Pseudolabrys taiwanensis: one gene and its partner. Each later gene encodes a partner of the first gene's protein in a complex. Links are inferred from orthologs where the notes say so. Each region holds a gene or a part of one and is shown on either strand. Other genes may lie near its edges. The genes, in order: eno and DW352_RS07790.

Region 1 (15,162 bases):
CTCGCGCGGCGTGCCGATCTGCGCGATCTGGCCCTGCCGCATGACCGCGATGCGGTCCGACAACGACATCGCCTCGGCGTGATCGTGAGTCACGTAAATGGCCGTGATGCCTTGCGCACGCTGCACGTCGCGGATCAGCCAGCGCAGCTCATGCCGCAGCTTGGCATCGAGATTGGCAAGCGGCTCGTCGAGCAGCAACAGCCGCGGCCTTATGACGATCGCGCGGGCGAGCGCGACACGCTGCTGCTGGCCGCCGCTCAATTCGCGCGGCAACCGGTCCTTGAGGCCGAAGAGCTGCACCATCGCGAGTGCTTCGCCGACGCGGCGGCGCGCCTCCTCGCCGCGAATGCGCCTGGCTTGCAGGCCGTAGCCGACATTCTCCGCGACGGTCAGGTGCGGAAACAACGCATAGTTCTGAAAGACCACGCCGAAGTCGCGCCGCTCCGGCGGCACGGCGAGGACGCTGCTGCCATCCACCTGGATGTCGCCCGCGTCCGGCGCAATGAAACCGGCGACGCAACGCAAAGTCGTCGTCTTGCCGCAGCCGCTTGGGCCCAGCAACGTGAAGAACTCGCCGGAGGCGACCGCCAGATCGACTCCGGCGATCACCTGCACCGGACCGTGCGCCTTGCGCAGGCCGGCGATGTTAAGATGCGCCATGCTGTTTCGCCGCGAGCGTCCGCTCAGAGCTCCTTGGCCCAGCGGTCGAGCATAACCTGCCGGTTCTTGGCGACGAAGTCCCAGTCGAACGTGACGATCTTGGAAATGTCGTCGCCGGATACCGGGATGGCTTCCTTGAGCTCGTCGGGCACTTTCACCTTGCGGTTGGTCGGCGCGGTGAAAAACTCCTTCGCCAACAGCAACTGCACCTCGGGGCTCAGCATATAGTCGATGTACTTATAAGAAGCCTCCTTGTCGGCGGCGTTAGCCGCGACATTGAAGCTCTGATCGAACATCAGCACGCCATCTTCAGGCACCACGGTGCCGATCGGCACGCCCTTCTTCTGCAAGGCGACGGCTTCGGCGAAGTCGATCGGCGCGACGGCGACCTGCCCCTGCGTCAGGAGCGGAGCCATCGCCCCGCTGAAGTCGACCTGCGGGAACGGCCTGAGCTCGGCGATCTTCTTGAGGCCGGTATCGATATCGTACTGATCCTTGCCGAACATCTTGCCGGCCAGCATCAGGAACATCACGGCGAGCGAGTTGTTGACCGAATAGAAGCCGAGTTGCCCCTTGTATTTCGGATCCCACAGATCGCGCCACGCCTTCGGCGGCGTTTTGACGAGATCGGTGCGATAGGCGATGCCGATCGGCGAGACGATGCCGGTGACCGCCGCGTCGTCCTTGTAGCGCGCGATCGGATACACGTCGGCGAGATTGGCGACCTTACCGGCCGGCATCGGCGCGAAGAATCCTTCGGCGCGCAACATGACGGCGTAGCGTTCGTTGGTCATCAGCACATCGAACGGCGGCTTCTCCTTGCCGGCGGCGCGGAACGTCGTGACCCAGCTGTTGCCGAGGCCGATATCAAGCTTGGTCGGACGCCCGGCGGTCTTTTCGAAATTGGGCAGCAGTTGCGAGCGCCAAAACTTTTCCCAGCGGCCGCCATAGGTATTGATGACGTAAGGCGTGGTGTCGGCGTAAGCCGCGCGACCGAAACTTCCTAAAGCAGCAGTGCCAGCCAGTCCCGCGATCAGTCCCCGGCGCGTCAACTGAAACATGTCACAGTCCCCTGTTTTTGTTTGATTGCCTGCCTTCACGCGTCCTCGCGCCAGACCGTTCGGCGGTCAGCTTGCTTTTTTGCGGTAGTCGTAATTCCGGTTCAGCCGCTCCATCAGATAGTCGCCGTAACGCACGGGCGGGAAGCGCGGCGGATTGTTCGGCCCGACGCAGCTCGGCAGCGCGCCGATGACGGCATCCATGTCGGGATCGAAGAAGAACGGGCAGGAATAACGGTCGCCACCCGACACGTTGCGCACGAGATGCGGCGTCGACTGCCAGCGACCGTTGGTCCAGCGCGCGAGCATGTCGCCGACGTTGACGACATAGCTGCCGGGAATCGGCGTCGCCTGCAGCCAGGTGCCGTCGGTGTTGCGCACCGCCAGACCACCCGACATGTCCTGCATCAGGATGGTGAGGAAGCCGTAATCGGTGTGCGGCGCCGAGCCGAAGGTTTCGTTGTCGGCGGTCGGCGGCTGCGGCGGGTAGTGCAGCAGCCGCAGGAAGGTCGTCGGATGCTTGAAGTAAGGTTCGAGCGCATCGGGCGGCAGATCGAGCGCGATGGCGATCACACGCAACAACGCAACGCCGAAGGCGTTCAGCGCCCCGACGTAAGCTTCGACGTCGACGCGGAAATCCGGCAATTCGGACGGCCACTGGTTCGGGCCGTTCAGCGGCGAGCCGAAGCGCGGATCGTTTTCCGGCACCTCATGCATGTGCATGAAGGACTCGCTGTAGTTCGGCCGCGTCACCTTGGCCACCGACGAGGTTTCGATCAGCGAGGTGTTGGGCGCCATATAGCCGCGGTGGAATTCGTTGATGGCGAGCGCGGCCTTGCGCTCCTGCGGCAGCGCGTGGAAGCGCTTCGAGGCCGCGAACAGCCGGTCCATCAGCGCCTGCGGCACGCCGGTATTGACGAAGTAGCAGAAGCCAACGCCGCGGAAGGCGTCGTCGATCGCCTTGGCGATGGCGCCGTGCCGGCCGGGGTCGGACAGCCCGCCGCCGAAATCGACGATGGGCAACTGGACCGGGGGAAGCGGTGCATTCGTCATCAGGGACACCTCACATTTGCCGGCGGCGGGTCCGCTCCTGTATATTGTCGATTGTATCCAAGACCGGTCCGGCCACAACGGGCGGCCCTGCACAAATTGTAGCCCTGCTAAAACCATGACCCTGTTGAAGGCCGACCTTCTTGCAACCGACTTCGCCCAACCTCCGTCGCTGGGAGCGGAAATCGTGCAGCGGCTGGAGGCCGAGATCATCCTGTTGCGCCGCGAACCGGGCAGCCGCATCGGTGAAGAAGAGGTCAGCGCCCGTTACGGCGTCAGCCGCTCGCCTGTTCGCGAGGCACTTCGGGCGCTCGAATCGGATGGGCTCGTCGCGCGCTCGCCGCGTCGCGGCGGCATCGTCACGCCGCTATCGCTGGAGAATCTGGACGCGATCTGCACTTGCCGTGTGCCGCTCGAAGGCCTGGCCGCCGCGAATGTCGCCGCCGCCGCGGAGGCGGCAACGCTGAGCGCCTTGCAGGACACGATCGACCGCATGGAGGCCGCGCATCAGCGCCACGATGCCGAGGCCGCGTTCTGGGCGAACGCCGCCCTCACCGACGTCCTGCATAACAACTGCGGCAATCCGGTGCTGCGGCGGCTGCTCGACAGCGTCAACAAGCAGGCGCTGCGCTATCGCTATTACGCCTACCGGGAAACGACCGACATCATCGCCGCGTCGATCGCCGACAATCGTGAGATGCTGGCAGCCATTCGCCGCGCCGATCCGGACGCCGCGCGCATGGTGACCGAGCAACTGGTGCGCAAGAGCTGGCAGCTCACGCACGATCATCTGGCCGCGCGGCTGGCGCGGCCCAAGGTCGTCGACAAGGCTGCGGACGAGGCGTGAGTTCAGGCGCGCCGGATCGCGCGCCAGATGAACAGGAAAACCACCGCGCCGATGGTGGCACTGATCAGGTTGCCGATGAAGTCGGGCCGGATCATGATGTTGAGCCGCGGCAGAATGGCGCCCGCGACGATGGCCCCGATCAGGCCGACGGCAAGATTGCCGAACAGGCCGCCGCGGCCGCCGAGAATGATATGCGCCAGCCAGCCGGCGACGAGCCCGACGATAATCCAAGCGATAATGCCCATAATGCCCCCCTTTTACGCCTTCGGCGGCAGGCGGTTGCTCGGCGTCGAATTGGAAATCTTCAGCTCGTCTTCCGACATGTCAGCGCCGACATCGCCGAACAGCGGCGTCGACAGATAGCGCTCGCCCGTGTCGGGCAGCATGCACAGGATGGTCGAGCCAGGCTCGGCCTGTCTCGCGACTTCCAGCGCGCCGGCAAAGGTCGCGCCGGAGGTGATGCCGACGAAGATGCCTTCCTGCTGCGCCAACGCCTTGGCGCACTTCATCGCCTCGGGGCCGGCGATCGACAGAAGCTTGTCGAACGCCTTCGCGTCGACGGCTTCGCCGGTGATGCGCGGGATGAAGTCCGGGCTCCAGCCCTGCATCGGATGCGGCTTGAAGGCAGGATGGGGCTTGGCCGGCGTGCCGTCGGCATTGCGCTCCTGCGCGACGCCGGAGGCGAGCATCGGCGCGTCGGACGGCTCGCAGACGATGATCTTGGTCTCGGGCCGCTCCTTGCGCAGCACGCGCGAGACGCCGGTCAGCGTGCCGCCGGTGCCGAAGCCGGTGACCCAGTAATCGAGCCGCTCGCCGGCGAAATCGTCGACGATCTCGCGCCCCGTGGTGCGCTCGTGCATGTCCGGATTGGCTTCGTTCTCGAACTGGCGCGTCATGAACCAGCCATGCGTCTTGGCCAGTTCCTGCGCCTTGTTGACCATGCCGAAGGCACGCTCGGCCGCCGGGGTCAGCACCACCTTGGCGCCGAGGAAGCGCATCAGCTTGCGGCGCTCGACCGAGAAGCTTTCCGCCATGGTGATGACCAGCGGATAGCCCTTGGCGGCGCAGACCATGGCAAGACCGATGCCGGTGTTGCCGGAGGTCGCTTCCACCACCGTCATGCCGGGCTTGAGCTCGCCCGACTTCTCCGCCGCCTCGATAACGCCGAGCGCGAGACGATCCTTCACCGAGCCGAGCGGGTTGAAGGCCTCGACCTTGACGTAGAGATTGACTCCGGCCGGAGCCAGCTTGTTGATCTTGACGACCGGCGTGCGGCCGACGGTGTCGAGAATGCTGTCGAACTTGGCCATGTGTCTTCCAGTCCTTTCCGCATCGTCATGGCCGGGCTTGTCCCGGCCATCCACGCCTTACCTTGCAGCGATGCCCTAAGACGTGGATGCCCGGCGCAAGGCCGGGCATGACGCAGCAAAGCTACATGTTCAGCACGCGCCCATAAGCATCCAGCACCGCTTCCTTCATCGTCTCCGAAATCGTCGGATGGGGGAAGATCGTGTGCATCAATTCTTCTTCGGTCGTCTCGAGATTCATCGCCACGACGAAGCCCTGAATGAGCTCGGTGACCTCCGAACCGACCATATGCGCGCCGAGGAGCTGGCCGGTCTTCTTGTCGAAGATGACCTTGACCAGGCCTTGATCCTCGCCCTGCGCGATCGCCTTGCCGTTGCCGACGAACGGGAAGCGGCCGACGCGAATGTCGCGGCCGCCCTCCTTCGCCTTGGCCTCGGTGAGCCCGACCGAGGCGATCTGCGGATGGCAATAGGTGCAGCCCGGGATCTTCAGCTTGTCCATCGGGTGCGGATGCAGGCCCTTGATGGCTTCGACGCAGATGATGCCTTCGTGCTCGGCCTTGTGCGCCAGCATCGGCGGGCCCGCGACGTCGCCAATGGCGTAGATGCCCGGCACGTTGGTCTTGCAGAAGTCGTCGATCTTGATGGTGCCGCGCTCGGTCTTCACGCCGAGCTTCTCCAGGCCGAGGTTCTCGACATTGCCGACGACGCCGACCGCGGCGATGACGCGATCGACCGTGATCTGCTGCGTCTTGCCGTCCGCCTCGATGGTGGCGGTGACGCTGTCGGCCTTCTTGTCGAGCTTGGTGACCTTCGCGCCGGCGATGATCTTCATGCCCTGCTTCTCGAACTGCTTGCGGGCGACGCCGGCGATCTCGGCATCCTCCACCGGCAGGATCTGCGGCAGCACCTCGACCACGGTCACCTCGGCACCCATGGTGCGATAGAACGAGGCGAATTCGATGCCGATGGCGCCGGAGCCGACCACCAGCAGCGACTTCGGAAACTTGGTGGCGGCGAGCGCGTCGAAATAGGTCCAGACCAGCTTGCCGTCCGGCTCGAGGCCCGGCAGCGTGCGCGGCCGCGCGCCGGTGGCGACAATGATGTGCTTGGCCTGATAGGTGCCGGCGCCGAGCGCGTCCTTCGGCATGTTCACGAGCGGCGAGTCGTAGTTTTTCACCGTGATCTTGCCCGGCGCGTCGATCACCGCCTCGCCCTTGATCGTGGTGATCTTGTTCTTCTTGAACAGGAAGCCGACGCCGGTATTGAGCCGGTTCACGACGCCGCGCGAGCGGGCGATCACCGCCGCCGGATCGGCTTTCACGTTCTCCGCCGCCAGGCCGTAGTCCTTGGCATGCGTCATGTAGTGATAGATCTCGGCCGAGCGCAGCAGCGCCTTGGTCGGAATGCAGCCCCAGTTGTTGCAGATGCCGCCGAGGAATTGGCGCTCCACCACCGCGACCTTGAAACCGAGTTGCGCGGCGCGGATGGCGGTGACGTAACCGCCGGGACCGGCGCCGATGATGATGATGTCGAAAGATGTGTCGGCCATGCTTCTTCTCTTTCCCCTCTCCCCTTGAGGGAGAGGGTGGCTCCGAGCGAAGCGAGGAGCCGGGTGAGGGGTCCTGCTATCGCGTGACGAACTAAGCACCCCTCACCCGGCTTCGCGCCTGCGGCGCTCAGCCACCCTCTCCCTCAAGGGGAGAGGGTAAGAAAGCTCACACCACCATCATCACCGGGTTTTCGATCAAGGTCTTGAACGCGGTGATCAGCTCGGCGCCCAGCGCGCCGTCGATGGCGCGGTGATCGCACGACAAAGTGCAGGACATGATGGTCGCCGGCACGATCTGGCCGCCCCGCACCACCGCCCGCTCCTCGCCGGTGCCGACCGCCAGGATCGACGCCTGCGGCGGATTGATCACCGCGGTGAAGTCCTTGATGCCGTACATGCCGAGGTTCGACACCGACGACGTGCCACCCTGGTACTCGTTCGGCTTGAGCTTGCGCGCCCGCGCCCGCGCGGCGAGATCGCGCATCGCATTGGAGATGGCCGACAGCGACAAGGTTTCGGCCTTATGGATGATCGGCGTGATCAGGCCGCCCGGCAGCGCCACAGCGACGCCGATGTCGGAATGCTTGTGCTTGAGCATGCCGCTCTCGGCCCAGGAGACGTTGGCCTCCGGAATCCGTTGCAGGGCAAGCGCCAGCGCCTTGATGACGAAGTCATTGACCGAAAGCTTGAACAACGGCTTGCCGTCCGCGCCCTTGGGCGCCGACGCGTTGATCTCCTCGCGCGCGGCGGTGAGCTTGCCGATGTCGCAGTCGATAGTGAGGTAGAAGGTCGGCATCGACTGCGTCGCGGCGGTGAGCCGCTGTGCGATCGTGCGACGCATGCCGTCATGCGGCACGAAGTCGTAGGAGCCTTCTTCGTACAGCGCGCGGATCTGGGTGTCGGACAGGGCCGGTGCCGGAGCGCCGGCGGCAGGTGCCGCCGCTGCGCCAGCAACGGGCGCGGCGCGCAGGCCCTTGCCGGACTTTGCCTCTTCGATGTCGCGCGCAACCACACGGCCATGCGGACCCGAGCCGTCGACCCGCGACAGATCGATGCCCGCGTCCTTGGCGAGCCGGCGCGCCAGCGGCGAAGCGAAAACGCGGCCAGTCGTGGTGGGCTTCGGCGCCGCCGCTTGCGGTGCGGCAGCCGCAGCCACCGGTGCCGCAGGCGCGGGCTTGGCTTCAGCAGGCTTGGCTTCAACGGACTTGGGAGCGGCCGCTGCGGGAGCAGCAGCCGCCTGCGGCTTGGCCGCAGCAGCTCCTGACGACGCCGCGGCCTTCACATCCTCGCCGTCGGCAGCGAGCACGGCGATGACCGCGTTCACGGCGACGTCCTGCGTGCCTTCCGGCACCACGATCTTGGCGATGGTGCCTTCGTCCACCGCCTCGTATTCCATCGTCGCCTTGTCGGTCTCGATCTCGGCGATCACGTCGCCGGATTTGACCTTGTCGCCTTCCTTCTTCAGCCACTTGGCAAGGTTTCCCTTTTCCATCGTGGGCGACAGCGCGGGCATGAGAATGTTAGTGGGCATGGGCGACGGTTACCGGTAGCAGACGGCTTTGGCTGCTTCGACCACCTCGGCGGCGGACGGCAGCGCGAGCTTTTCGAGATTGGCGGCGTAAGGCATCGGCACCTCCTTGCCCGACACGCGCGCGACCGGCGCATCGAGATAGTCGAAGGCGTTCTCCATGAGGCGCGCGGCGATCTCGGCGCCGACGCCGGACTGGGCCCAGCCCTCTTCCACCGTTACGGCGCGGCCGGTCTTCTTCACCGACTCGACGATCGTTTCCGTATCCATCGGCTTGAGCGTGCGCAGGTCGATCACCTCGGCGTCGATGCCCTGGCCCGCCAGCTCCTCGGCCGCCTTGAGCGCGTAACTCATGCCCATGGACCAGGAGATGATGGTCACGTCCTTGCCCGGACGCGCGATCTTGGCCTTGCCGATCGGCAGCACGAAGTCATCGAGCTTCGGCACCGGCGACGAATGGCCGTAGAGAAGCTCGTTCTCCAGGAAGATCACCGGGTTCGGATCGCGGATCGCGGCCTTAAGCAGCCCCTTGGCGTCGGCGGCGGTCGATGGCGACACCACCTTCAAGCCGGGGATGTGTGAATACCAGGATGAGTAATCCTGACTGTGCTGCGCGGCCACACGCGCGGCCGGACCGTTCGGGCCGCGGAACACGATCGAGCAGCCCATCTGACCGCCGGACATGTACAGAGTCTTGGCCGCCGAGTTGATGATCTGATCGATCGCCTGCATGGCGAAGTTGAACGTCATGAACTCGACGATCGGCTTGAGGCCGGCAAGCGCGGCGCCGACGCCGAGACCGGCAAAGCCCTGCTCGGTGATCGGCGTGTCGATCACGCGCGCGGCGCTGAACTCCTGCAACAGGCCCTGGGTCACCTTGTAGGCGCCCTGATATTCGGCGACCTCTTCGCCCATCACGAAGACGTCCTTGTCGCGCCGCATCTCCTCGGCCATCGCGTCGCGCAAGGCTTCGCGCATGGTCATGGTGACCATCTCGGTGCCTTCGGGAATGCTGGGATCGGCGGCGGCTTTGACGAGGGGCGCTTCAGGCGCCTTCTGCTCTTGGTTGGGCGCCGGTGCGGCGGGCGCCTTGGCTTCGGTCGTTTCGGATTTAGCGGGAGGAGCGGATTCGGCGGCTTTCTGCTGGGCTGCGGGTGCGGCGGCTTTAATGGCGCCTTTGTCCTCGCCCTCGCCGAGAATGACGGCGATCGGCGTGTTCACCGCGACGTCCGCGGTACCCTCAGGAACGAGGATCTTGCCGAGCGTCCCTTCGTCGGCAGCCTCCACTTCCATGGTGGCCTTGTCGGTTTCGATCTCGGCGATCACATCGCCGGATTTGACGGTGTCGCCTTCTTTCTTAAGCCACTTGGCGAGGTTGCCCTTCTCCATCGTGGGCGAAAGCGCGGGCATCAATACTTCGGTCGGCATGGGCTATTCTGTTTCCTCGGGGCCCGGCTATCGGCCTTCAACGGACACTTGAACTCAGCGGTAGATGTCGGTGTAGAGCTCGGCGACATCCGGCTCGGGATCGTGCGTGGCGAACTCCGCCGCCTCGTTGATCAGATCGCGCACCTGGGCGTCGATCTTCTTCAACTCGTCTTCCTTGGCGAACTTCTTCTCCAGGATACGCGCCCGGGCCATATCGATCGGATCGTGCGCGGTGCGCACCTTGTCGACTTCCTCGCGCGTGCGGTACTTCGCCGGGTCGGACATCGAATGGCCGCGATAGCGGTAGGTCAGCATTTCGAGGATGAACGGCCCCTTGCCGCTCCGGCACCATTCCGCGGCGCGCTCGCCGGCGGCCTTCACGGCGCGCACGTCCATGCCGTCGACCTGCTCGCCCGGAATGTTGAAAGAAGCGCCACGCTTGGAGAAGTCGGTCTGCGCTGAAGCCCGGTTGACCGCCGTGCCCATGGCGTAGCGGTTGTTTTCGATGATGTAGATGACCGGCAGCTTCCACAGCTCGGCCATATTGAAGCTCTCGTACACCTGGCCCTGGTTGGCGGCGCCGTCGCCGAAGTACGTGAGCGAGATGTTGTCGTTGCCGCGATAACGGTTGGCGAAGGCAAGGCCGGTACCGAGCGGCACCTGCGCGCCGACGATGCCGTGCCCGCCGTAGAAATTTTTCTCGCGGCTGAACATGTGCATCGAGCCGCCCTTGCCGCGCGAATAGCCGTGGGCGCGGCCGGTCAACTCCGCCATCACGCCTTTGGCTTCCATGCCGCAGGCGATCATGTGGCCGTGATCGCGGTAGCCGGTGATCACCTGGTCACCGTCCTTCAGCGCCATCTGCATGCCGACGACGACGGCTTCCTGTCCGATATAGAGATGGCAGAAACCACCGATCAGACCCATGCCGTACATCTGACCCGCCTTCTCCTCGAAGCGGCGGATGGTCAGCATCGTACGATAAGCGTCGAGCTCCTGCTGCTTGCTGAAGTCGGCGACGGCCCCTTGCGGGACCGGTTCCTTCTCATCTGTGCTCTGGGATTTCTTAGCGACCGCCATGGGCACTCCTTACGACGAATGGCGCAACCGGCTTCGTTCCGTCCCATAGCGTACTTCGCGTAACGGCGGAAGCGCGACACTGCGCGACTATATGCGTCGACATCATCAAAAATTCATGGGCCTGCGCCACCGCCGCATAGCGATAACGCCCAATCCTCCAAAAGGATTCTGCGGCGATTTTGCAGTGCCACCGGCGCGGCCATTTGCTTGCGCGCTAACGTAGGCCGACGCAATTTCCTGTCAGCAGAACGCGCCAGCGCGCAATGCGCTATGCTGCACTGCAATCAAATGTCAGCGGGGCGGCAGGAGAAGCGTCAAGTCACGCGGGTCGGCGAATCCGAGCAGCTTGCGAGCCCGCTCATCGAGCATATCAGGGTCGATGCGATCAGATCGCAGAAGAGCGACTCGCCGGTCCCAGTCGGTGCGTTCGGCCCTCAGCGTTTGCAGCTCCTGCTGCATGGAGGCGAGCTGCTGCTCGAGGTCCTTCTGCGCGCGCAGGCCATGGTTGCCGCTATAGGCGTTCATGCCAAAATAGCCGATGAAGGCACCGGCAAAGAGATAGAGACCGAGCGCGGTCAGAATGGCGCGGCGGCGACGATGGGAAACCATGCAGCCAAAATGCCGCACGGCCGTTAAGGCGGCTTTAATGTCCCACCGCGCCCTGGAGATTATCGAGCGCCGGCCCGCCTTCCCGGCCGTGGCACACTGCCGCTCCCGGCGGCGCTACACCCGCTGCCGGATCTCGTTGAGGACGAAGTTGCCCAGCCGCTTGCCGCGGTTGCGGAGCACCTTCAGCACGCCCTGGTCCACGAAGTAAGTAAGCAGAATCGAGTCGCGGGTCTTCACCCGGTCATGAACCGCGTCCGCCGAATGCCAGGTGTCGCTGCCCACGGCAAAGGCGTAGCCGGTGTTGGGCGCAAACCGCATCTGCGAATGCTTGGGCTTGGAGCCGTCCGGCAGCACGTCGTGGAAGATCGTGCCGATGTCGGTGTTGGCGTCATCCGCCGGCAAGTAGAGCTGGACGGTGATTCCCTTCCAGCGCGTGTCGGTGTGCGGCGTGATCAGATAGCCCGGGATGTCGCGGGTCAGAATCGGAATCGGATACATGCCGACCTTGGCGAAATCCGCCCCGAACCGCTTCGACAGGCCCGGTCCGAGCCGCCGGATGAAGGCCTGCTTGACCTTTTCCGAGCAAAGGGCACGGCCCACCACATCCCACAGCGCCTTCTTTTCCGGCGGCAGATTGCGGATGTATTCGGGGAACAGGTCGATCTTCACCCGGGTATGGGTACCGTCGTCCAGGTCGTGTCCCTTGCTGCGCCCGTGCATCGGCCGGTAGTCGCGCGACTCCGGCATCAACGCCAGGATCTTGGCGTACATGTCCGGCGGGAACACGTGATCGAACTCGAGATGAAAAAATGGCTTCTCGACCGCCCGGGCGGTGTCGATAGAGCGAACGACGTAGTCCGCGAGCTGATCGACGACTCGCGCCCGGTCGTTGCGGGCCAGCGATACGGTCTGATCCATGCGGGGCCTCTCGGTGAAACCGACTATAACGGCCCCGCAATCTGGTGTGATTTGGCGCCCGTGACAAGCGGCCACGTGCGTAACGTTGCCGCTTGGAGGTACTTTAAAGAGCGTCAGCGCGCCGCCTTGACCACGCTCCGGCCGGCATATTTGGCTTGTTCGCCAAGCTGTTCCTCGATGCGCAGCAGCTGATTGTACTTGGCCGTGCGATCCGAACGCGCCAGCGACCCCGTCTTGATCTGGCCGCAATTGGTCGCGACCGCGAGATCGGCAATGGTAGAGTCTTCCGTCTCGCCGGAGCGATGCGACATCACGGCCGTGTAGGCGGCTTTATGCGCCATCTCGACCGCGGCCAAGGTCTCGGTCAGCGTGCCGATCTGGTTCACCTTGACCAGGATCGAGTTGGCGAGCCCATCCTTGATGCCCTGCGACAGGCGCGTGACATTGGTGACGAACAGATCGTCGCCGACGAGCTGGCACTTCTTGCCGATGAGATCGGTGACGAGCTTCCAGCCTTCGAAATCGTCCTCGGCCATGCCGTCCTCGATCGAGATGATCGGATAGGCGCCGACGAGCTTGGCGAGATACTCGGCCTGCTCCTTCTTCGAGCGGGTCTTGCCCTCGCCTTCGTAGACATAAGCGCCGTTCTTGAAGAACTCGGTCGAGGCGCAGTCGAGCGCCAGCATGACGTCCTGACCCGGCTTGTAGCCCGCCTTCTCGATCGCCTTCATGACGAAGTCGAGCGCGTCCTCGGCCGACTTCAGGTTCGGCGCGAAGCCGCCCTCGTCGCCGACATTGGTGTTGTGACCCGCCGCCTTCAGCTCGCTTTTGAGCGTCTGGAAGACTTCAACGCCGGCGCGCAGGCCTTCGCTGAAGCTCTCGGCGCCCACCGGCATGATCATGAATTCCTGGAAGTCGATCGGGTTGTCGGCATGCGCGCCACCGTTGACGATGTTCATCATCGGCACCGGCAGGAGGCGCGCGGCCGTGCCGCCGACATAGCGGTAGAGCGGCAGGTTGGCGGCATTGGCCGCCGCCTTGGCTACCGCCAGCGACACGCCGAGGATGGCGTTGGCGCCGAGGCGAGCCTTGTTCGCCGTGCCGTCGAGCTCGATCAGCGTCTCGTCGATCTGCGCCTGGGTTTCCGCCTCCATGCCGCCGATGGCATCGAAGATCTCGCCGTTGACGGCATCCACGGCCTTGGTCACGCCCTTGCCGAGATAGCGCTTCTTGTCGCCGTCCCGCAGCTCGACCGCCTCGTGCGCGCCGGTCGAGGCGCCCGACGGGACCGCGGCGCGGCCGAGCGAACCGTCCTCCAGGAGCACATCGACTTCGACGGTGGGATTGCCGCGGCTGTCGAGGATTTCGCGGCCGATGATGTCAACAATGGCGGTCATGGGTTACTTCGGTTCCGGCGGTAGGGAGAACGGGGAATATGCCGGGCTTCTACAGGATGGCGCGGCCCCTCGCCAAGGGGCGCCGGCGCGGCGGCTGTCATCCCGTCGTCACCCGCCCTTGACCGGCGTGGCGCAATCGGTGAAAGGCTGCCGCCATGGCCAAGAAGACTACGCCCCTGCAACTCGGCCGGCCGGCCGTCATCCCCGCCTCGCCGGACGAGGCCGTGCTCGACCGCGTGCCGAACCCGCACCGCGACACCAACTATCTCGCGCGCTTTACCGCGCCGGAGTTCACGACGCTCTGCCCGGTCACCGGCCAGCCGGATTTCGCGCACCTCGTCATCGACTATGTGCCGAACAAATACCTGGTCGAGTCGAAGTCGCTGAAGCTCTATCTGGTCAGCTTCCGCAATCACGGCGACTTCCACGAAGGCTGCACGGTCGCCATCGGCAAACGGCTGTTCAAGCTGCTCGAGCCCAAATGGCTGCGCATCGGCGGCTATTGGTATCCGCGCGGCGGCATACCGATCGACGTGTTCTGGCAGGCCGGCAAGTTGCCGAAGGACATGTGGGTGCCCGACCAGGGCGTCGCGCCCTATCGCGGGCGCGGTTAGACGATCGGCGGCCGCCGCAGCTTGGCCGCGCAGACAAGGCCCGTGACGGCCAAGATCACCGCACCGACAATGAGGCTCGGCCCCACACCGGCGAAGGCAAAACCGACGTTGTAGATCGCCGGTCCCGCCGCTTGGCCTAAGAAAAAGAAGAACGAGTGCAGCGCCAGCGCCGAGCCGCGCGCGGCCGGCGCGAGCTCGCTGGCATAGACCTGGATCACCGCATGCAGCACGTAGAAGGCAAGGCCGAGCGCCATGAAGTTCGCGAATTCGAACGGCCACGGCAAACGGAGCGCAATGACAACCAGGCAGGCCCCCATCGCCATGCCGCCGGAGCGCATCATCCACGTCTCGCCGACGCGCGAGAGCAGCCATCGGACGATGAAGGCATAAGCGGCGCCGCCAATGCCGAAACCGCCGATCACCAGACCGGCGATCGAGGCGCGCGTCTCGCCGGCCTGATGCAGCAGTTCCGCCATATGCGGGAACACGCCGTACATGAAGGCGCCTTCGAGCAGGACCGCGCCGAAGCAAATCTTGGCCAGCGGATGCGAGAAGATGGTCCGGTAGTTCGGCCCGATGCTGCTGAGGTCGAACTTGCCGCCCGCTTTGCCGACGCCGCGGAGCCCCGGAACCGCGACCGCGAGTGTCGCGAAACCGAGCCCCGCCATGACGATGAAAACCGCGCGCCAGTCGAACAGGTCGGCCAAGGCGCCGGCGCCGAAAGCGCCCAATAGGTTGCCAGTCATCAAGGCGAACAGCACGCGGCTGATCGCGAGTTGCCGGCCGGCGACGGGCACCAGATCGCCGACGAAAGCGAGTGCGATCGGCACCGTGCCGCCCGAGGCGAGGCCCGCCACGACGCGGGCCGCGATCAGCATCTCGAAGCTCGTCGACAGCGCGCACACCAGCGACGCCAAGGCCAGCACGGCCAGGCAGATCAGCATCAGGCGGGCCTTGCTGAACATATCGGCGAGCACACCGAGGACGGGCTGCACCAGCGCGTAAGGCAGCGCGTAGGCGGTTGACAGCAGCGCCGCCGTCGCGGGCTCGACATGCAAGCCCGCGGCGATCTGCGGAATGATCGGGTCGGCCGTGCGCGTGAACAGCGAACTGG
Region 2 (14,491 bases), 640 kb from region 1 along the record:
TCGGTCATATGGACCGGGCGCAATTTTAAACCGTGAGCGACGAGAAACCTGGGCGGCGCCTTGTTTGAGGCGCGGCCAGAAGTCATACGGGTCGCAATTTTATGCTGCCACTGCTGCAGCAAAGGCAATTCGAGGTCCCCCGCTTTCGCGACAAGATCGTGACGGTGCGGCTTGCTATGGACCCCGCCGAATTGCCGCGTGAAGGCGCGATCCTTTCCCTCCACACCAGTCAGGCCACCCCTCTTCCGTACCGCTTTGCGCCGTCAACGTCGCGCGAGCGGATGCGAACACGTGGCCTAGTGAGACTTTCCCATGGCCGACAAAATGCTCATCGACGCGACCCATCCCGAGGAGACCCGGGTGGTTGTCGTGCGCGGCAACCGCGTCGAGGAATTCGACTTCGAGAGTGCTAACCGCAAGCAGCTCCGCGGCAACATCTACCTTGCCAAGGTCACGCGCGTAGAACCGTCACTGCAGGCGGCGTTCGTCGACTACGGCGGCAACCGCCACGGCTTCCTCGCCTTCTCGGAAATCCATCCCGATTACTATCAAATCCCGGTCGCCGACCGGCAGGCGCTGCTCGCGCAGGAGGAAGAAGACCACCGCTCCGCCGAGCAGGAACACGAGAACCGCTCGCAGCGTCGCGGCCGGCGTCACCGCAATCGCGGCTCCGAGCGCCATCGCGACCGCAACCGCGACACCGTGCGCAGCGAGGCGATCGCCGGCGAGGACGGGACGGCGCCGGACGCCGCCGCCGAGACGACCGACATCAACGCCGCCGAGAGCGGCCTCGATGCGGCGGCGCAGGCGGACCTAAACGAAACCGCATCGACCTTGTCCGAACCGACGCCTGCATTCGAGACGCCGTCGCATGCGCCGGAGACCGCCGAACCGGTCGCCAGCGAAGCCGCCCCTGCCGAACCGGCGCCCGTCGAAGCGCCCGCGCCCGAAACGGCAATCGTCGAGCCGCCGCTGTTCGAAGTGACCACCGCGCCGGTCGCGCCCGAGGCGGAGCCGCAGCCCGCGCTGACGCCCGAGCACAACGAAGAACACGCCGAGACCGGCGATCATCTCGACGAACCGGTCGAAGCAGCCGCCGAAGCTAACGGCGATGAAGCCGCGCCGGCCGAAGCGCGTGAACGCGCGCCCGCCGAAGGCGACGAGGACGAGCACGGCGACGACGAGCACGAACACGAAGAAGAAGTGGTCGAATCCGTCGGCGGCGCCGACGCGCTCGAGGAAGTGCAGGAGCGCGTGCCGCGCTTCCGCAAGCAGTACAAGATCCAGGAAGTCATCAAGCGCCGGCAGGTAATGCTGGTGCAGGTCGTCAAGGAAGAGCGCGGCTCCAAGGGCGCGGCGCTGACGACGTATCTCTCCCTCGCCGGCCGTTATTCGGTGCTGATGCCGAACACCGCGCGTGGCGGCGGCATCTCGCGCAAGATCACCTCGGCCGAAGACCGCAACCGCCTCAAGGAAATCGCGCAGGAGCTCGAAGTGCCGGAAGGCATGGGCGTGATCCTGCGTACCGCCGGCGCGGCGCGCACCAAGAGCGAGGTCAAGCGCGACTTCGAATATCTCCTGCGCTTGTGGGAGACGGTGCGCGACCTGACGCTGAAGTCGACCGCGCCGATGCTCGTCTATGAGGAAGGCTCGCTGGTCAAGCGCTCGATCCGCGATCTCTATTCCAAGGACATCGACGAAATCATCGTCTCCGGCGAGGAAGGCTTCAACGAAGCGCGCGACTTCATGCGCATGCTGATGCCGAGCCACGTGCGCAACGTGAAGTTCTACAAGGACAATCAGCCGCTCTTCACGCGCTACGGCATCGAGAGCCAGCTCGATGCCATGTTCTCGCCGATCGTGCAGCTCCGCTCCGGCGGCTACATCGTCATCAACCAGACCGAAGCGCTGGTCGCGATCGACGTCAACTCCGGCCGGGCGACGCGCGAGCATCACATCGAGGACACCGCGCTCAAGACCAACGTCGAGGCGGCCGAGGAAGTCGCGCGGCAGCTGCGCCTGCGCGATCTCGCCGGGCTCATCGTCATCGACTTCATCGACATGGACGAGAACCGCAACAACCGCACGGTCGAGCGCAAGCTAAAGGACGCGCTCAAGCACGACCGCGCGCGCATCCAGGTCGGCCGCATCTCGCATTTCGGCCTGATGGAGATGTCGCGTCAGCGCATCCGCACGTCGGTGCTGGAGTCGTCGACCGAGAAGTGCCCGGTGTGCGGCGGCTCCGGCCACGTGCGCTCGGTCTCGTCGGTGGCGTTGCAGTGCCTGCGCGCCGTCGAGGAGATGCTCAACAAGGGCGCCACGCATAACCTCATCGTGCGCACCCGTTCCGAGGTCGCGCTCTATATGCTCAACCACAAGCGCGCCCATCTGCGCGCGCTGGAAGAGCGCTTCCGCATCACCATCACTGTGTCCGCCGATGCCGGCGTGAACGCGCAGCAGTCCTACATCGTCGATCGCGGTGAGCAGGTGCACACGGCCGAAGCCGCGCGCGCCCTCGCCGCGCAGGCGCAGCCCGAATTGATCGTGCCGGAGGAGGAAGAGCCGGAAGCTTACGCGGGCGAGGAAGAAGAATTCGCCGAGACGGAAGGCGAGGAAGAAGCCGGCGAAACGGCGGAAGCCGCCGAAGGCGAATCCGAGGCGACCCGCGAGGGCGGCGATCAGCGCCGCCGCCGCCGCCGGCGGGGACGCGGCCGTGGCCGCGGCCGCGGCGAGGAAGCGCCGCGCGAGGCTCAGCCGTTCACGCAAGAGACCGCCGCCGAACATGCCGTCGCGCATGAGGATCACGACGGCGGCTCGCCGGAAGAAGAAGGCCTGGACGCGGAAGCGCCGCAGGAAGCCCGCGAGGAAGGCGCCGCAGGCGAAAACGGCGATCGCCGTCGCCGCCGGCGCGGACGCCGCGGCGGCCGCCGCAATCGCCATCGTGGCGATGGACTCCCTGGCACCGAGCCGCGCGAGGGCGAGCAGGCCGCGTCTTACGAAGAAGGCGTGCACGAGACGGCCGACGGCGTGTCGCATCCGGTGCTCAGCGACGAGGATGCGAGCGTCATCGCTCCGCCCTTCGCGCAACCGACACCGGTGCATGGCGAGGCCGAAGCCGCCGCCCCTGCCCCGGAGCCTGTCGCCGAAAGCGCGCCCGCGCCGGAAGCTGCGCCGCGCCGCCGTTCGACGGTGCGCGAGCCGGCGCCGATCGTGACGTCCGAGGAAGTGATGCTCCCGCCGCCGGCGCCCGCGCCGGTGGAGATACAGGCGCCGACCCCCGTCGTCTCCAGCACGGGCGAAGAGCCGGCGGCGCCGAAGCGCGGCTGGTGGGGCCGTCGCCTGCTCGGCGACAAGGGCTGATCGACAATAGCTTTCAATGAATAATGCCCGCGGCTCACCGCCGCGGGCATTTTGCTGACTCGGCCGACGCGTGAGACGCGCCGGCGTCGTCAGCGAACGATGATCGGCGCCCCGCATTCGGGTATAAGGCGTCGGCCCGCGACAGCGAGCATGCCGAGCGTGAGAGGATGTGTTGATGAAATCCGCCTGGAACGATGCCGACGCGAAGGAAGCCATTGCCCGCTACGGCAAAGCCGGCATCGGCGCCGACCTCGCTCTGCGCGTCTATACGACACGGCTGCTCGGCCGCGATCCGCAACTCGTTCTGCATGGCGGCGGCAACACCTCGGTGAAGACGCGGGTGACGGATCTCAACGGCGAGGAGACCGACGTGCTCTGCGTCAAAGGCTCCGGCTGGGACATGGCGACGATCGACCCTCCTGGCATGCCGGCGGTGCGGCTCGACGCGCTCAAGCGTTTGCGCGCGCGCAAGGCCATGTCGGATGACGAGATGGTGCGCGTGCAACGCGCCAACCTCATCGATCCCGCCTCACCCAATCCTTCGGTCGAAACGCTGCTGCACGCCTTCGTGCCGCACAAGTTCGTCGACCACACCCACTCGGCCGCCGTGCTCGGCCTCATCGACCAACCCGATGGCCCGGCTCGGGCGCGCGAAGTCTATGGCGACCGCATGGGCCTCGTGCCCTACATCCTGCCCGGCTTCGGTCTCGCCAAGAAGTCGGCCGAAGCGTTCGATGCCGATCCGTCGGTCGAGGGGCTGATCCTCGAGAAGCACGGCATCTTCACCTTCGGCGCCGACGCGCGCGAAGCCTATGAACGCATGATCGCGATGGTCACGCGCGCGGAGGAGTATCTCGCGCGCGGCCGCAAGGCGGTGTTCGTCTCGGCGCAACTGCCGCAGCAGGTCGCGACGCAAACCGACATCGCGCCGATCCTGCGCGGCGCCTGCGCCCTCCCCGATGCCAAGACCGAAGGGGCATGGAAACGCTTCGTGCTCGACTTCCGCAGCGGCGCCGCTGTCCTCAACTTCGTCAACGGCGCCGATGTGTCGCGCTACAGCCAGGCCGGCGTCATCACGCCTGACCACACCATCCGCACCAAGAACTGGCCGCTCATCGCGCCCGCGCCCCGCGCCGGCCGGGAAGCCGATTTCCGCGCGCAGGTGCGCGACGCCGTCGCCACTTTCGTCAAGCACTATGAAGACTACTTCGCGCGCAACAATGCGCGCGTCGGCGGCGATCGCATCATGCTCGACCCCGCGCCGCGCGTGATCCTGGTGCCGGGCCTCGGCCTGTTCGGTCTCGGCACCAGCAAGAAAGACGCGCGTGTCGCGGCCGACCTAGCCGAAGCCGCCGTCGACGCCATCACCGCCGCCGAAGCCACCGGCCGCTTCGAGTCGATTTCGGAAGCCGACATGTTCGACTGCGAATACTGGCCGCTCGAACAGGCCAAGCTCGGCAGCGCCAAGCCGTTGCCGCTGGCCGGACAAGTCGCGGTGATCACCGGCGCGGGCGGCGCCATCGGCGCGGCGACGGCGAAAGCCTTCGCGCAAGCCGGCGCCGAAGTCGCGCTGCTCGATCGCGATCTCACCGCGGCGCAAGCCAAGGCGAAGGCCATCGGCGGCGCGGCGCTCGCCGTGCCATGCGACGTCACCGACGCGGCGTCCGTCGCCAAAGCCTTCGAGGCGGTCGCCGCGCATTTCGGCGGCGTCGACATTCTCGTCTCCAATGCCGGCGCCGCCTGGCAGGGCAAGATCGGCGAGGTCGACGAGAGCGTGCTACGCCAGAGCTTCGAGCTGAACTTCTTCGCGCATCAGAAGATGGCGCAGGGGGCGGTGAAGATCATGCGCGCGCAGGGCACCGGCGGCTGCCTGCTGTTCAACGTTTCCAAGCAGGCGGTGAATCCGGGACCGAATTTCGGGCCCTACGGTCTGCCGAAGGCGGCGACCTTGTTCCTCGTGCGCCAATACGCGCTCGATTACGGCGCCGACGGCATCCGCGCCAACGCGGTCAATGCCGACCGCATCCGTTCCGGCCTGCTCACCGACGATTTCATCAAGGCGCGCTCGCAGGCACGCGGCCTCACCGAGAAGGACTACATGAGCGGGAACTTGCTCGGCCGCGAGGTCACCGCCGAGGACGTCGCCCAGGCCTTCCTGCATCAGGCGCTGGAGTTGAAAACCACCGCCGATATCACCACCGTAGATGGCGGCAACATCGCCGCGGCCCTGCGGTAGAACAAAACGGTCGCTCGCTAATCTGTGATTGTCGCTTTCGCGCGACTTGCCTAGATTCTCCGGCAACAACGCCGGAGACAGCCCATGTCCGCACTCGCCGAAGCCGACACCTATCCGCAGACCATCGAGCCGACGATCAACTATCTCGTCAACGACGGCACCGAGGTCTTCACCGGGACCACGAGCGAAGGCGGCACGCTCGACGTCAAAAGCGGCGGCAAGATCGATCCGCACAAGGTCGTCATGCACAACGGCCGGCCGCATGTCGATGAGTTCAAGCTCGACGTGGACGGCTTCCGCTTCGTGCGTCACGACACGAAGATGCAGAACTTCCTTGATGCCGACGAGATCAAGCGTGTCTACTACCCCGAGGTGATCGAGCTCATCAAAGCCGAGAGCGGCGCCAAGCGCGTCGTCGTCTTCGACCACACCTTGCGCACCGCCGACGATGGCTTGCGCGAACAGCACAAGATCCGCGAGGTCGTGCAGCGCGCCCACAACGACTACACCGAATGGTCGGGCCCGCAGCGCGTCCGCGACATTCTGCCGGATGAAGCCGAGGAGCTGCTCAAGCGTCGCTTCGCCATCATCCAGGCCTGGCGGCCGATCCGCTATCCGATCGAGAACCACCCGCTCGCCATCGCCGACGCGCGCACCGTCTCATTCGACGATTTCATCCTGTCCGAACGGCGCTATCCCAACCGTATCGGTCAGACCTACGCCGTCGCGTACAATCCGAAGCACAAATGGTTCTGGTTCCCGCGGCAGGCGCGCGACGAGGCGCTGGTGTTCAAGGTCTATGACTCGGCCAAGGACGGCCGTGCCCGCTGGACCGCGCACACCTCGTTCGACGATCCGAGCGCGCCGCGCAACGCGCGCCCGCGCGAGAGCATCGAGATCCGCACGCTGGCGTTCTTCTGAGCCCGCGATCGCGGTCATCGCAGGACGCGTCATGGACGCAGACGCGTCATGGGCGCGTCCTGTTGCCATCCAGCAGTCGACACATGCCGGCGCCGTGTCGCGCGCCTGCTTGCGCGACGTTTTAGCCCTACCTCCGCACTACCACTGAATTCCGCAAACGTGCGAATCCCCGTATATGGTCGGGCAACCGACCTGAAAGCACGGTCGACCTGCGGTCGTGCGGCCGATAACCGACTGATAACGTTGTCTAATCCGCCGCCATCCAGCGTGCCGTCACAGGCGCGGCAAGCCGTGCTAGAGAGAGGCCACCGCATGAACAAGGACCCGCGCATGACGTCCCGCACGCTGATCGCCGCTGCTTTCCTGCCACTGCTCCTGGCCGTGCCGGCTTCGGCCGCCACCAAGGAAGAGAAGATGGAGACCTGCAAGGTCGGCGCCGAGAGCCAGAACCTCACCGGCGCGAAGCAGCAGGCTTTCATCAAGCGTTGCATGGCCGGCGGCAATTACGAGCCGCAGGCGCGCCGCGACGCGATGAAGAAGGGCGGCGCCAAGCCCACCGCCGCCAAGAAGCCGGCGGCGCCGGCCGCCGCGAGCGAGCCGGCCGAAGAAAACGAATAGTCGCGCTATGATGCCACGCGCGGCGCTTCCACCGTGAGGCGCCGCGCGTTTGCTTTGCAAGCCGTTGGCCTCGGCCCTGCGGTGTCAGCCCGCCGCCATTTGCCATTCTAGGCCTGTGCTTTGGGCGCGCGCGGCCGCGGACCCGCCACGGCGGTGCCCTGCCACAAAGTGTGCATATTCTCTTCAGCATTCCTCAATGACCGGCCGTTACCGTCCGCCAGCAACACCGGACGGACACCTACGTGGCAAACGCGCAACCCGTGAAGAGCTTGCGAGGACGCCTGCGACGCGGCAGCGCGATCTCGGCGCGGCAGCGCATCGAGGTCATGAGCCTGTGCGTCCTGTTCACGCTGGTCGTCGTCACGGCCGGTCTCGGCGGCTGGTTTGCCGGCCTCATCAATACGCGGCCTGCCCAGCAGGAGGCGGCGGAGCCCGCCCCGACCATCGATGACTTCCGCATCGGCTCGATCACTTACGTGCCGGTCAAAGGCCCCAACTGCGAAGTCCACCGCTTCGACAATTTCACCGGCGCGGTGGTGCCGGACGGCTACGTCAATTGCGAGCGCAAGCTCAACCCGGAAGGCGCCGACCCGCTCGGCCCGGACACACAGCGCGGCGCCCGCATGAAGGCCGTGCTCGGCGGCTTCAAGAAGTAGACCGCCCTACTCGCTCTGCAGGATGACGTTCTTCACCATCGGATAGATCTGGTTCTGCCAGGTCCGTCCGGAGAACACGCCGTAATGGCCGACGCCGGCCTGCATGTGATGCTTCTTGCGATAGGGCCGCAGGCTCGCGCACAGATCGTGCGCGGCGAGCGTCTGCCCGACGGCGCAGATGTCGTCCTTCTCGCCTTCCACCGTGAACAGCATCGTGCGCTTGATCGCCGCCGGCTCCACCTTCTGGCCCTCATAGGTCAGTTCGCCGAGCGGCAAGAGATGTTCCTGGAACACCATTTGCACGGTTTCGAGATAGAACTCCGCCGTGAGATCCAGCACCGCGAAATACTCGTCATAGAAGGCCTTGGTCTGCGCGGCCTTGGCGGTCTCGCCCTTGGCGATGTTCTGATAGAGCTCCTGATGCGCCTTGATGTGGCGGTCGATGTTCATGCTCATGAAAGCGGTGAGCTGGACGAACCCGGGATAGACGCGCCGGCCCGCGCCGCCATGCCGGAACGGCACGCGCGCGATCAGGTTCTGCTCGAACCAGTCGATCGGTTTGGCCTTGGCGAGTTCGTTGACCTTGGTCGGATTGACGCGCGTATCGATCGGCCCGGCCATCAGCGTCATCGAACGCGGCTGCGCCGGATGATTGCCCTGCGCCATCACGCTCGCCGCCACCAGGGCGGCGACGCAAGGCTGGCACACCGCCACCATATGCGCGCCGGGACCGATCTTCTCCAGGAAGCGGATCACGTGGCTGACATAATCGTCGAAGCCGAAGCGGCCCGCTTCGAGCGGCACGTCGCGCGCATTGTGCCAATCGGTGATGTAGACGTCATGTTCGGCGAGCAACGTGCGCACGGTGGCACGCAGCAAGGTCGCGAAGTGGCCCGACAGCGGCGCGATCAACAGAACGCGCGGCTGCTCCTGCGTGGTCGCCTTCTTGAAATGCAGCAGCGTGCCGAAGGGCGTGACGTCCGCCGCTTCCTCGGTGACGGCGACCTCTTCGTTGCCGACCGTCACCGTATCGATGCCGTAGGGCGGGCGCGTATGGGTCAGCCCCGCGCGCGAGATCAACTCGTAAGCAGCCGTGAGATTGCTGAGCGCGGCCGGCCGCACGCCGTTCATATAGGCGCCCAGTGTCGTCGCGGCCATGCTGGCTAGCGAGCGCACCGGCATCATGATGTCGGAATGCGCTTGATACGCCTGATAAAGCATTCATTCCCCGGCGGCCCCGGCAGACCGCGACAGCAGCCTAAAACATAAAATGTTGCGCTGCGAGACAAAAAAGTGCGGTTGGCACAGGCCGGCGCGTCCGCCCTGACTGCCGTCTTTATGGTACCGAGAGGTGTTATTCAGGAGCCAAACAGCCCATGGCTGGCGTCATTGCCGACACGATCAGGATTGTCCTGACCAATTTCACCCTCACTTTCTTCGTCCTGGGGCTGCTTGCCGCCGCCGTGGGCATCGCCCGCGCCGGCCGTCCCCGCACTGCGGCGCGGGTGATCGACAAGCTGCTCGCCTGGCATGTCTTGTTCAGCATCGGCTTGAGCAACCTCTACAATTTCGTCATGCACGCCTTTTTCGGCGAGATGACCGCCCGCTTCATCGGCTGGGCCGACAGCCCGTTTCAGTTCGAGGTGGCCGTCGCCAGCCTCGGTTTCGCGGCGGTCGGCTTTCTCGCCGCCTTCCGCAGCTTCGACATGCGGCTGGCCGCCATTCTCGGCCCGAGCATCTTCACGCTCGGCGCGGCGGCCGGGCATGTGCGCCAGATGATCGCCGCCCACAATTTCGCGCCCGGTAATGCCGGCCTGATCTTCTGGACGGACATCCTCATTCCGCTGTTCGGCTTTCTGCTGCTGTGGCTGCAATACCGCCACGGGCGTCCCGACAACGGACGCGTTTGACGCCGCGCCGAAAGATCGGCCACGCCGCTCTTTCGGCGCGAGAAACTATTGAACGCCCTGTGCTTTCGTCTAAGCTCTCAGCGCCGGGTCACGACTGACAAGGGACATTAGCGCCCCATGGCCACGGCTACCCTCACCATCGCCAGCAAGAACTACGGCTCCTGGTCGCTGCGCGGCTGGCTGTTGTGCAAGATGGCCGGCCTCGATTTCGAGGAGCAGATCGTCAACAGCGACGATCCCTCGACCCGCGCCGAATTGCTGCTGCTGTCGCCGTCGTTCCTGGTGCCGTGCCTGACGCATGACGGCATCAAAGTGTGGGACACCTTGGCGATCGCCGAATATCTCAACGAGATCCTGCCGCAAGCCGGCCTCCTGCCGGAGGACCGCGCGGCGCGCGCGCATTGCCGCTCGATCTCCGGCGAGATGCATTCCGGCTTCACCAATTTGCGCTCAGCCTTGCCGATGAACATCAAGGCGCATCATCCGGGCTTCAAGGTCTGGGTCGGCGCGCAAGCCGACATCGATCGCGTCGTGTCGATCTGGCGCGAGTGTCTGGCCAAAGCCGCCGGCCCGTTCCTGTTCGGCCCCTCGCCTGGCATGGCTGACGCCATGTTCGCGCCGGTCGTGACGCGTTTCCTCACCTACGACGTGAAGCTCGACAGCGATTGCGCCGCTTATGCGCAGACGATCATGAACCTGCCGGCGATGCAGGAATGGATCGACGGCGCCAAAGCCGAGCCGGATGAAGTCGTCGAACTCGACGTGGAGTTTTGAGGCAATTGTCATCCCGGGCGAGCCAATGGGTCCGCGCGAAGCGCGGCCCCATGACAGGCTCCGCGAGACCCGGGATCCAGTACGCCGCAGCCTATCGATAGCACACGGCGTACTGGATCCCCGCTTTCGCGGGGATGACAGAGTCATGCGTCTCGCAATCACCACAATGGCCCCGCTTCCTCCGTGCCGCTAGCGCTCTTGCGCGCCGTTGGCAAAACATGAGGAAGCCCTTGAGTCCTGTCGTGAAGATGGCGTCCGTCTTGGCCGCCCTGTCGTCCTGTCTGCTCCCGGTCACCGTCCAGGCGGCCGACGCTCCTCAAAAGCTCACCACCGCCGTCGATCAGGCCGTCCGCCCGTTGTTGAAGCAATATGACGTGCCCGGCATCGTCCTCGGCGTGACGGTCAACGGGCGCCAGCATTTCTTTGCTTATGGCGTCGCCTCGAAGGAGAAGCAGACGCCGCCGACCAAGGACACGCTGTTCGAGATCGGCTCGGTCAGCAAAACTTTCGCTGCGACCGTGGCCTCTTACGCGCTGACGCTCGGCAAGCTGTCGCTCGAGGACCATCCCAGCAAATACATGCCCGCGCTTCAGGGCAAACCCATCGACAAAGCCACCGTGCTCAACTTCGGCACCTACACGGCCGGCGGATTGCCCTTGCAATTTCCCGGCCCGGTCAAAAACGACCGCGATATGATCGCTTACTTCCAGCAGTGGCAGCCGTCAGCCGCGCCGGGCACGCAACGACGTTATTCCAACCCGAGCCTCGGCCTGTTCGGCCACCTCGCCGCTCTGGCGATGAAGCGCGACTACGCGCAGATCATGGAGACCGATGTCTTCCCCAAGCTCGGTCTCAATCACACCTACGTCCGCGTCCCGCAGGCGGCGATGGCCGATTATGCGTGGGGCTACAACAAAGCGAACAAGCCGATCCGCGCCAATCCGGGCGTCTTCGATTCCGAAACCTACGGCGTCAGAATCTCGGCGGCCGATTTGATCCGCTTCGTCGAGGCGAATATCCGTCCGGACACGCTCGAGCCCTCGATGCGGCGGGCCGTCGAAGGAACGCATATCGGTTACTTCAAGACGGGCGACATGGTGCAAGGGCTTGGGTGGGAGCAATACGCCTATCCGGTCACGCTGGACCGGCTGTTGGCGGGCAACTCCGAAGCGATGATCCAGCAGCCGAATGCGACGACGCAGTTCGGCGCGCCGCAGACGCCTTCGGGGCCGACTCTGTTCAACAAAACCGGCTCGACGAATGGCTTCGGCGCCTATGCGCTGTTCGTGCCGGCCAAGAAAATCGGTCTGGTGATGCTGGCCAACAAGAATTTTCCAATTCCGGCGCGTGTCACCGCGGCGTACGCGGTGCTCGAAGCGCTCGACGCGGCGGCCCAGTAACCGCGCGTCGAATGTGAAGCTTTGCGTTCTCTGTCGTCCTCGCGCGCAGACATCGGGTTTACCCGATGTCTGCCACCGACAGTGCGCAAGTCGGCTAAAGCCGACTTGCGATGGGGCCCCATACGCCCTGCCGTCACCGTTTCAGCCAACTCCCAATCCTTCGCACCGCCTCATGCATCTCCTGCGCCGAGCCGGCGTAGCAGAAGCGCAGGTAATGCCGACCGTCGATCGGATCGAAGTCGATGCCGGGCGTCGCCGCGACGCCCGCTTCGTTGAGCATGCGCTTGGCGAAGTCGAGGCTGTCGTCGGAGAAGCGCGCGATGTTGGCGTAGAGATAGAATGCACCGTCGACCGGCAGAAACTTGTCGAGCCCCGCTTTGGGCAGGCCCTCGGTGAGGATGCGGCGGTTCTCTTCGTAGCCGTGCTTGACCGCTTCCATCTCCTCGCGCCCGTCGAACGCGGCTTCCGCCGCGATCTGCGCGATGGTCGGCACCGAGATGGCGAGGTTCTGCTGCAAGCGCTCGATCGGCCGCACCAGAGGCTCCGGCGCCACCAGCCAGCCGATGCGCCAGCCGGTCATGCAGAAGTATTTCGAGAACGAGTTGATCACCACGGTCGACGGCGACAGCTTCACCGCCGTCTCGGCGCGAAACGCATAATCGAGGCCATGATAGATCTCGTCGGAAATGACGCGGATGCCCTCCGCCTCCGCCGTGTCGATCAGCGCCTTGAGCGAGGCGGCATCCATCATGGTGCCGGTCGGATTGGCCGGGCTCGCCACCATCACGCCCTTGAGCGGCTTCTGGCGGTGCGCGGCGATCAGCCGCTCGGGCGACAAAGCCCAGCGCGTCTCCGGATCGGTCTCGATCAGCACCGGCTCGCAGCCGAGCGCAGTCAGAATGTGGCGATAGGGCGGATAGCCGGGATTGGCGAGGGCCACCCGGTCGCCCGGCTCGAACATCGCCAGGAACGCCAGGATGAAGCCGCCGGAAGAACCGGTCGTGACCACCACCCGCGCCGGATCGAGATCGAACCCATAGGTCTCGCCATAGTGCCGGGCGATTCGCGCCCGCAGCGACGGCATGCCGAGCGCCTCGGTGTAGCCGAGCCGGCCGACGGCAAGCGCCGCCGCGGCGGCCTGTCGCGCGGTCGCCGGTGCGGGCGCGGCGGGCTGGCCGACCTCCATATGAATGATGTGCGCGCCCTCGGCCTCGCGCTGGGCCGCCGCCGCCATGACGTCCATGACGATAAACGGCGGCACATCGCTGCGTTTGGAGGGAATCAAGAGCCGTTTCGCCACGTCGAGCATCGAATTCGAAGCCTTTGGGTCCCGCCCCGCTGTCGCCGTATTCCCCGGCCTTCCTAAGCGCTAACGGTGCCCTGACTCACTCGTGATCGGGCCTCGCGTTGACCGCCCGAAGGCGTGTCACTAGGTTCGCGCCCAGCCGGTAAAAGCGGGAATATGACTAGTAAAGGCACACCTATCAGCCGCCGGCGCGGGGCGCCAGCAGCCCGCGCTCTGGCGATGGCCACCGCCGTCGCCGTGGCGCTCACATCCGTGGGCCCGGCCGCGCCGCCCGCGCGCGCGCAGAGTGCGACGCGTGGCATGCCGATCATCCGCGACACCGAGATCGAGCAGCTGATGCGCGATTACGCGACGCCGATCCTGCGCGCCGCCGGTCTTGCCAAGCAGAACGTCAAGGTCGTCGTTCTCAACAACCGTTCGTTCAACGCCTTCGTCATGGACGGGCGCCACATTTTCGTCCACGCCGGCGCGCTGTTCGACGCCAAGACGCCGAATGAGGTGATCGGCGTGTTCGCGCACGAGACCGGCCACATGGCCGGCGGCCATCTGCAGCGCCTGCGCGAGCAGCTCGCCAGCGCCCAGACCGCGTCCATCATCGCCCTGCTCGCCGGCATCGGCGCCCTCGCGGCCGGTGCCCGCGCCGGCGGCGGCGGCGGCGACGTCGGCATGGCGGCGATCATGGCGCCGCAATCCGCCATCCAGCGCTCGCTGCTGGCTTACGTGCGCACGCAGGAAGACCAGGCCGACCACGCCGGTTTGAAATTCCTCAACGCCACGCACCAGTCGCCGCGCGGCATGGTCGACCTGTTCAAGCGTCTGGCCAGCGAGAACCTGTTCGCGTCGAAATACGTCGATCCCTATCTGCAGTCGCATCCGATGCCGACCGACCGCGTCGCCGCGCTCGAGACGCAGGCGAAAGCCAGTCCCTATTGGGACCGCAAGGATCCGCCCGAACTGCAGATGCGGCACGACATGATGCGCGCCAAACTGTCCGGCTTCCTCGAGAACCCCGGCACGGTCGCGCGCCGCTATCCGCTCAGCGACACCAGCCTGCCCGCGCGTTACGCCCGCGCCATCTCCGCCTACCGGCATTCCGACCTGCGCCAGGCGATCGCCATGATCGACGGGCTCATCAGCGCGCAGCCGGGCAATCCCTACTTCCACGAACTCAAGGGTCAGGCGCTGCTGGAAGGCGGCCGGCCCGCCGAGGCGGTGGCGCCGCTGCGGCAAGCCTCTCAGATGTCGCACCACGCGCCGCTGATCGACGTCATGCTGGCGCAGGCGTTGAACGCGACCAGCAACAAGGCCTA

The links.
Region 2: the proteins of eno (region 1) and DW352_RS07790 are in contact, whole or in part, in a solved structure (PDB 2FYM), measured with the Escherichia coli proteins. The link is inferred for Pseudolabrys taiwanensis from one-to-one orthologs.

The regions. Positions count from the first base shown.
Region 1 is NZ_CP031417.1:979,079-994,240, reverse strand. The notes cover bases 11,293-14,137. They hold eno (phosphopyruvate hydratase), read right to left. Parts: upstream 13,435-14,137; coding sequence 12,151-13,434; downstream 11,293-12,150. Other genes in these bases: DW352_RS04650 (MFS transporter), read right to left, coding at 14,045-14,137; queF (preQ(1) synthase), read left to right, coding at 13,590-14,048; DW352_RS04665 (hypothetical protein), read right to left, coding at 11,293-12,037. In the rest of the region: DW352_RS04725 (ABC transporter ATP-binding protein), read right to left, coding at 1-660; DW352_RS04720 (ABC transporter substrate-binding protein), read right to left, coding at 684-1,721; DW352_RS04715 (isopenicillin N synthase family dioxygenase), read right to left, coding at 1,788-2,771; DW352_RS26680 (GntR family transcriptional regulator), read left to right, coding at 2,734-3,615; DW352_RS04700 (GlsB/YeaQ/YmgE family stress response membrane protein), read right to left, coding at 3,618-3,860; cysK (cysteine synthase A), read right to left, coding at 3,873-4,925; lpdA (dihydrolipoyl dehydrogenase), read right to left, coding at 5,047-6,474; DW352_RS04685 (pyruvate dehydrogenase complex dihydrolipoamide acetyltransferase), read right to left, coding at 6,641-8,005; DW352_RS04680 (pyruvate dehydrogenase complex E1 component subunit beta), read right to left, coding at 8,015-9,430; pdhA (pyruvate dehydrogenase (acetyl-transferring) E1 component subunit alpha), read right to left, coding at 9,485-10,405; DW352_RS04670 (FtsB family cell division protein), read right to left, coding at 10,802-11,119; more of DW352_RS04665, read right to left, coding at 11,234-11,292; more of DW352_RS04650, read right to left, coding at 14,138-15,162. UniProt on the Escherichia coli protein: Catalyzes the reversible conversion of 2-phosphoglycerate (2-PG) into phosphoenolpyruvate (PEP). It is essential for the degradation of carbohydrates via glycolysis.
Region 2 is NZ_CP031417.1:1,622,894-1,637,384, forward strand. The notes cover bases 1-3,560. They hold DW352_RS07790 (Rne/Rng family ribonuclease), read left to right. Parts: upstream 1-312; coding sequence 313-3,360; downstream 3,361-3,560. Other genes in these bases: DW352_RS07795 (bifunctional aldolase/short-chain dehydrogenase), read left to right, coding at 3,536-3,560. Outside these bases: more of DW352_RS07795, read left to right, coding at 3,561-5,596; DW352_RS07800 (CmcJ/NvfI family oxidoreductase), read left to right, coding at 5,681-6,517; DW352_RS07805 (PsiF family protein), read left to right, coding at 6,848-7,135; DW352_RS07810 (hypothetical protein), read left to right, coding at 7,396-7,791; DW352_RS07815 (polyhydroxyalkanoate depolymerase), read right to left, coding at 7,798-9,012; DW352_RS07820 (DUF6790 family protein), read left to right, coding at 9,168-9,701; DW352_RS07825 (glutathione S-transferase family protein), read left to right, coding at 9,819-10,475; ampC (class C beta-lactamase), read left to right, coding at 10,694-11,875; DW352_RS07835 (pyridoxal phosphate-dependent aminotransferase), read right to left, coding at 12,009-13,184; DW352_RS07840 (M48 family metalloprotease), read left to right, coding at 13,401-14,491. UniProt on the Escherichia coli protein: Endoribonuclease that plays a central role in RNA processing and decay. Required for the maturation of 5S and 16S rRNAs and the majority of tRNAs. Also involved in the degradation of most mRNAs.